DNA from 2 places in the Stenotrophomonas sp. STEN046 genome. Region 2 is predicted to be linked to the other one. Evidence: riboswitches for the same ligand, from Rfam matches in the RefSeq annotation. Region 2 holds a riboswitch; the other holds the start of a gene.

Region 1 (3,366 bases), on a different contig from region 2:
TCGCCCCGGTCGGGCCCAGCACCAGCACCAGCGTCAACAGGACCACCGCCAGCGCGAGGTTGAAGTTGGACAGCCACTTCATGCCGCGGCCAACGCCGCTGAGGGTGGAGGCCATGTACAGCACGAAGGCGACTGCGATGATGCTCAGCTGCAGCGGAATGCCTGCCTGCAGGCCGAACACGCGCTGCACGCCGGCGGCAATCTGCACGGTGCCGAAGCCCAGCGCGGTGGCCACGCCGACCGCGGTGGCCACGACCGCGGAGATGTTGACCACACTGCCGATCCAGCCGCGGTGGTGGCGACCGATGATCGGCTGCAGCATGTCGCTGACCTGGCCGCGACCGTTGCGGTTGAACTGGAACCAGGCCATCGCCAGGCCGATCAGGGCGTAGATCGCCCACGGGTGCAGTCCCCAATGGAAGAACACGTAGCGCATCGACGCACGTGCCGCGTCCATGCTTTCCGGGGCGAGCCCTTCGGGCGGTTTGGCAAAGTGCGAGACAGGTTCGGCAGCCCCCCAGAACACCAGGCCGATGCCCATGCCCGCCGCGAACAGCATCGACATCCAGCTGGCACGCGAGAATTCGGGTTCGGCGTCTTCGCCGCCGATACGCAGGTTGCCGAAGCGGCCGAAGGCCAGGTACATGAGGAAGGTCAGCGCCAGGAACACGACCAGCAGGTACAGCCAACCGACACTGCGGATGACATCGGCCAGCGCCGATTGCACCACGCTGTTGAAGGGGCCGGGCGCGAGGCCGGCCAGCAGCACCAGAACGAGGACCAGTGCAATGGAAATGCGAAACACCATGAAGGAGCTTCTCCGATCAAGGGATTGAGGGGAGCGAGCAGCGCTTGCTGCGGGAGCCGGTGGCAGGCAACACGTACCGGGCAGGAGCCGCAAAGGCAGCGGGGGAATCATCGACCGTAGCGGCACGATGCGCGTGCACGTTACTGAACGCGACGTCACGGTTCTGTTAATGCCGATGGAGCAGCGCCACGCAATGCGTGGATGAACCGCCAGGAGATGCCGTGTTTTCTATGCTCTAATGCACGCCAAGAAGCGGGGGTACCGCGGCCTGGTGGCCACGGTTGAGATAGTCCCTTGGAACCTGATCCGGCTCATACCGGCGTAGGGAAGCTTTGCAATGCAGCCGAGCCCGGACCCCGCCCAGGGACTGTCCGCGCGCGGGAGCAGTGCGCCGCCGCTTCGTCCCTGACCTTCCTGGACGATGCCCGATGAACGCACAGCCCTCCGCCCTGCAGCAACAGGCCCAGCAGCTTTCCGAGTCCGTGACCCGGCCCATTCCCGGCTCGCGCAAGATCCATGTGCCCGGCTCGCGCCCGGACCTGCAGGTGCCGATGCGCCAGATCGCGCTGACCCGCACGCCGACCGTATTCGGTGGCGAAGAGAACGCGCCGGTCACGGTCTACGACACGTCCGGTCCGTACACCGATCCTGGCGTAGCCATCGATCTGTCGGTCGGCCTGCCGGCGCTGCGCCGCAGCTGGGTGGAGGAGCGCGGCGATACCGAACAGCTTGATGGGCTCAGCTCGTCGTTCGGCCGCGCGCGCGAACACGACGCGAAGCTGGACCCGGTCCGCTTCCCCGCGCGCACCCTGCCGCGTCGTGCGCGCACCGGCGCCAACGTCACCCAGATGCATTACGCACGTCGCGGCATCATCACCCCGGAAATGGAGTTCGTCGCCATCCGCGAGAACCAGCGGCTGGATGCGATCCGCGACGCGGCATTGCTGCTGCAGCATCCCGGTGAAGCATTTGGTGCCTCGATCCAGAAGATCATCACCCCGGAATTCGTGCGCGACGAGATCGCCCGCGGCCGCGCGGTGCTGCCCAACAACATCAACCACCCGGAAAGCGAGCCGATGATCATCGGTCGCAATTTCCTGACCAAGATCAACGCAAACATCGGCAACAGCGCGGTGTCCTCCGGCATCGCCGAGGAAGTGGAAAAGCTGGTGTGGGCGATCCGCTGGGGCGGCGACACGGTGATGGATCTTTCCACCGGCAAGCACATCCATGAAACCCGCGAATGGATCATCCGCAACTCACCGGTGGCGATCGGTACCGTGCCGATCTACCAGGCGCTGGAAAAGGTCGACGGGCGTGCCGAGGCGCTGACCTGGGAGATCTTCCGCGACACCCTGATCGAGCAGGCCGAACAGGGCGTGGACTACTTCACCATCCACGCCGGGGTGCTGCTGCGCTACGTGCCGCTCACTGCCAAGCGCGTGACCGGTATCGTCAGCCGCGGCGGCTCGATCATGGCCAAGTGGTGCCTGGCACACCACAAGGAGAATTTCCTCTACACGCATTTCGAAGACATCTGCGAAATCATGAAGGCCTACGACGTGACCTTCTCGCTGGGTGATGGCCTGCGCCCGGGCTGCATTGCCGATGCCAACGATGCTGCGCAGTTCGGTGAACTGGAAACGCTGGGCGAGCTGACGAAGATTGCCTGGAAGCATGATGTGCAGACCATGATCGAGGGCCCCGGCCACGTGCCGATGCAGCTGATCAAGGAAAACATGGACAAGCAGCTGCGCGAGTGTGGCGAAGCGCCGTTCTACACCCTGGGGCCGCTGACGACCGATATCGCGCCCGGCTACGACCACATCACCAGTGCGATCGGTGCGGCGATGATCGGCTGGTTCGGCACCGCCATGCTCTGCTATGTCACACCGAAGGAGCATCTGGGCCTGCCCAACCGCCAGGATGTGCGCGACGGCATCATGGCCTATCGCATCGCCGCGCATGCGGCCGATCTGGCCAAGGGCCATCCGGGTGCGCAGGTGCGTGACAACGCGTTGAGCAAGGCGCGTTTCGAATTCCGCTGGGAGGACCAGTTCCACCTGGGCCTGGACCCGGAGAAGGCCAAGGAATTCCACGACGAGACGCTGCCCAAGGACGCGCACAAGCTGGCCCACTTCTGTTCGATGTGCGGCCCGCACTTCTGCTCGATGAAGATCACCCAGGACGTGCGCGAGTACGCCGAAAAGGGCATGCAGGAGAAGTCCGAGCAGTTCCGCGCCGCCGGTGCCGAGGTGTACCAGCAGGGCTGAGCTGGAGAGGCCGCGCCGGGCCATGCCCGGCGAGCGCAGCGGTTGGGTAAAGGCGCCGGGCATGGCCCGGCGCTACCGGCTATCCTCGCCGCATCGCCCAGGGGAAAAGGACGCCATGCCCATCGCCATCACCACCCGTTGGCTGGCCATCGCCCGCCGCCATCCTTCCGCCTGGCTGCTGGGCGCACAGCTGCTGGCGGTGCTGTTGTATCCCGCGCTGGACGATACCGCTGCCGGGCGTGCCGCGCTGGGGGTATTCGGCATGGCCGTGCTCGGGCTGGCGTT
Region 2 (3,366 bases):
CTGGCAGCTGAGCGGCGTACCGGCTTTCAGCCATGCTTCATGCCGCCTGACGCTAGATGAATGCGCACGCCGCACGGAGGCCCACGCAATGTTCCGACAATGTTGGAACGCCAGCGTGGTACCCACGGCAGCCGGGGCGCCCAGCGCCCTCCCTGCCCACCGTGGCATGCACCTCACAGGAGAACCCAACATGCTCAGCACTTCCGCACTCAGCTTCCGTGGACTGGCGATGGCCCTGGCACTGCTTGCCGGCCTGGCCGTGGTCAGCGATGCCAGCGCGATGTCGAGGAAGGACAAGCGCACCGTGGTCGGTGCCGTCGTCGGCGGCGTGGCGGGCCACCTGATCTCCAACGGTGACCCGGCAGCCACGGTGGGTGGCGCGGTTGCCGGCGGCGCCATCGGCAACCTGACCACGTCCGACCGCCATGACCGCCGTTACGACGGCCGCTATGACCGTCGCTACGATCGCCGCTATGACCGGGGCTACAACCGCGGCTACGGTTACGACCGCCGCGACGACCGTCGCTGGCAGCGCGAGCGCCACGACAACCGCTATTACCACGACCGCGGCCGCCATCGCGGCTGGTAAGCAGTCCTTGCCGGATGGCCCTGACGGGCGGGTCACTGACCCGCCCGTTTGCGTCTGCAGCGCGCATGGCGTTGAATGCGCAGCCTTGGATGTCCTCTTCCCCTGCAGCGGCTGTGGCATGACTTTCCCCTCCCATCGCGTACAAGGCCTCAACAACGACGAGGTCGCTGCGGACTGGCCGCCGATCACGGCGCAGGAGGTCGCGCAGTTGGCGGAGCGTTTCCCGCAGCTGAGCGCGCAGGGCACGCTGCGCTGGCACAGCCCACGACCGCTGTCGGCCGCGGCCATCGTCGACGGGGTGGACGGCCCGCTGTTCCTCAAGCGCCATCACCACAGCGTGCGCAGTGCGGGAACCCTGGAAGAAGAGCATCGCTTCATCGCCCATCTGGCCGCTGCCGATGTGCCCGTGGTGCAGGTACTTGCCGCCAGCGATGGGCACAGCGCCGTCGAACACGGCGCATGGACCTACGAACTGCACGCCCTGGGCACCGGCGAGGATCTGTACCGCGATGCGGTGTCCTGGAGCCTGCTGACCGATGTCGAGCAGGCACGCCAGGCCGGTCGCATGCTGGCCCGACTGCACCGGGCAGCCGCCGGCCATCACGCGCCACAGCGCAGCACCCATGTGCTGGTGGCACGCGATGACCTGATCCGCGCCGACGACCCCATCGCAACGCTGAAGGCCGACCTCGGCAACCGCCCCGGGCTTGCGCGCTACCTGGCGCGCATTCCGTGGGAAGCACAGCTGCGCCGGCACGTGCTGCCCTGGCACAGCGGCCTGGCCGCGCGCCTGCGCGACGAACCCCGGCTGTGGGCGCACAACGACTGGCACGTTTCCAACCTGCTGTGGCAGCACGGCACGGTCAGCACCGTGCTGGATTTCGGCCTGGCCTCGCCCACCAGCGCGCTGTTTGATCTGGCCACCGCGATCGAACGCAATGCAGTGGCGTGGCTGGAACTGGGGCGCGGCATGCAGGCGGTGCGCATCGATATCGCCCTGGCCCTGTTGCAGGGTTACCGGCAGGAACTGCCGGTGTCGGCCGCGCGCGTGCACCTGCTGGCCGACCTGCTGCCGATGGTCCACTTCGACTTCGCTCTGTCCGAAGTGGAATATTTCGAGGGCGTCACCGGCTCGACGGCCAATGCCGACGTGGCCTGGCAGCCCTTCATGCTGGGCCATCCGGCCTGGTTCACCACCGCGCCGGGGCAGGCCCTGCTGCAGGCGCTGCACGCGGCGGCGTGAACGGGAGCCGCTCGCAAATCCGTACCATTTGTAGTGAAATGGTCACCTGAAGCGGGGGTGCCTGGATCTGCCAGGCTGAGAGAGTCCCTTGGAACCTGATCCGGTTTGCACCGGCGTAGGGAGCTTTGAGCCGCAGCCACACCCCCGTCATGGGCCGGTGCACCTGCGCGCCGTCGCTTCGTCTCCCTTGTTGTCTGAAGACGAACCGAATGAACCGTTGCCTGCGCCCCACCCTGCTCGCCCTGGCCCTCTGCGCCGCCCTGCCGCTGTACGCCAGCGATGCGGTCACCGATGCTGCCGATACGGCGCCGCCTTCGCCCACCGAGCTGGCGGCGGTACGCGTGCAGGCCGGCAAGCCGGCGCCGGATACCTCACGCATCAACGCCTTCGGCAGCGGCACCTGGAAGGACACCCCGGCCTCGGTGAACGTGCTCGAGCGCGATTACCTGGACCGCCGGCAGGTGCGCTCGTTGTCCGAGCTGGCCAGCAATGACGCCTCTCTCGGCGATGCCTATGCGCCGGTGGGCTACTACCAGAACATCGCCATCCGCGGCTTCGCGCTGGATGCGGCTACCGGCTACCGCTTCAACGGCCTGTCCATCGCCGGCGAACAGCGCCTGGCGCTGGAGAACATCCAGCAGGTGCAGATCCTCAAGGGCGAAGCCGGGCTGGCGGCGGGGGTGATGGCCCCGGGCGGCATCATCAACTACGTGGGCAAGCGCCCGGCCGAGGTACGCACGGTCACCCTGGGCACCGACTCGGAAGGCTCGCGCTACGCCGCGGTGGACGTTGGCCACTGGCTGACCCCGCGTTTCGGCGTGCGCTTCAACGCGGCATGGGACGCCAGCGATTCCTACGTCGAGCATGCCGATGGCCGCCGCAATTTCTATTCGCTGGCCACCGACTGGCTGATCGGCGAGCACGGCAAGCTGGAAGTGGATGCCAACTACCAGACCAGCGCGCAGCGCTCGGTATCGGGCTACCAGCTGCTGGGCGCGAGCGCGCTGCCGCGTGGCGTGGACCGCGAGCACCTGCTCGGCTACCAGCCGTGGCAGCGTCCGGTGGATATCGCCAGCACCAACATCACCGCGCTGCACACCTACGACTTCAACGACAGCTGGCAATCGCGCGTGTCGATCGGCCACAGCCGCTCGGTGATCGATGACAACGTCGCCTTCGCCTACGGCTGCTACTACACCGCCGGCTGTGCCGATGGCAGCGTGCCTGGCAACTATTTCGCGCCCAACGGCGACTACGACGTCTACGACTACCGCAGCCCGGATGACACCCGCCGCAACCAGCAGGCGCGTGCCGAGCTGCGTGGCAGCTTCAGCACCGGCAGCGTCGGCCATCAGCTCAGCATCGGTGCCGACTACTTCCGCCGCACCGTCGACAAGCGTCCGAGCGTCAACGAGTACGTCGGCACCAGCAACATCCATGACGCGCAGGTGCCGGTGTTCGAGCCCTCGCCCAAGATGCCCGGCCCGTCGGCACGACGCCTGGACAGTCGCCAGACCGCGTTCTTCGCGCTGGA

Evidence for each region. Region 2 has a riboswitch for thiamine pyrophosphate ahead of ACVOLJ_RS14285 (TonB-dependent receptor). Riboswitches for the same ligand answer to the same signal wherever they lie in the genome.
Region 1: it holds a riboswitch for thiamine pyrophosphate, as region 2 does, so the genes downstream of both, thiC (phosphomethylpyrimidine synthase ThiC) here and ACVOLJ_RS14285 (TonB-dependent receptor) in region 2, are expected to answer to the same signal.

The regions. Positions count from the first base shown of each region.
Region 1 is NZ_JBRRDR010000051.1:970-4,335, forward strand. It holds gene ACVOLJ_RS18170 (BCCT family transporter) at 1-808, opposite strand, end outside; TPP riboswitch at 1,053-1,154, shown strand; gene thiC (phosphomethylpyrimidine synthase ThiC) at 1,237-3,081, shown strand; gene ACVOLJ_RS18180 (ion channel) at 3,197-3,366, shown strand, end outside.
Region 2 is NZ_JBRRDR010000030.1:36,137-39,502, reverse strand. It holds gene ACVOLJ_RS14295 (glycine zipper 2TM domain-containing protein) at 191-589, shown strand; gene ACVOLJ_RS14290 (phosphotransferase enzyme family protein) at 708-1,832, shown strand; TPP riboswitch at 1,876-1,971, shown strand; gene ACVOLJ_RS14285 (TonB-dependent receptor) at 2,042-3,366, shown strand, end outside.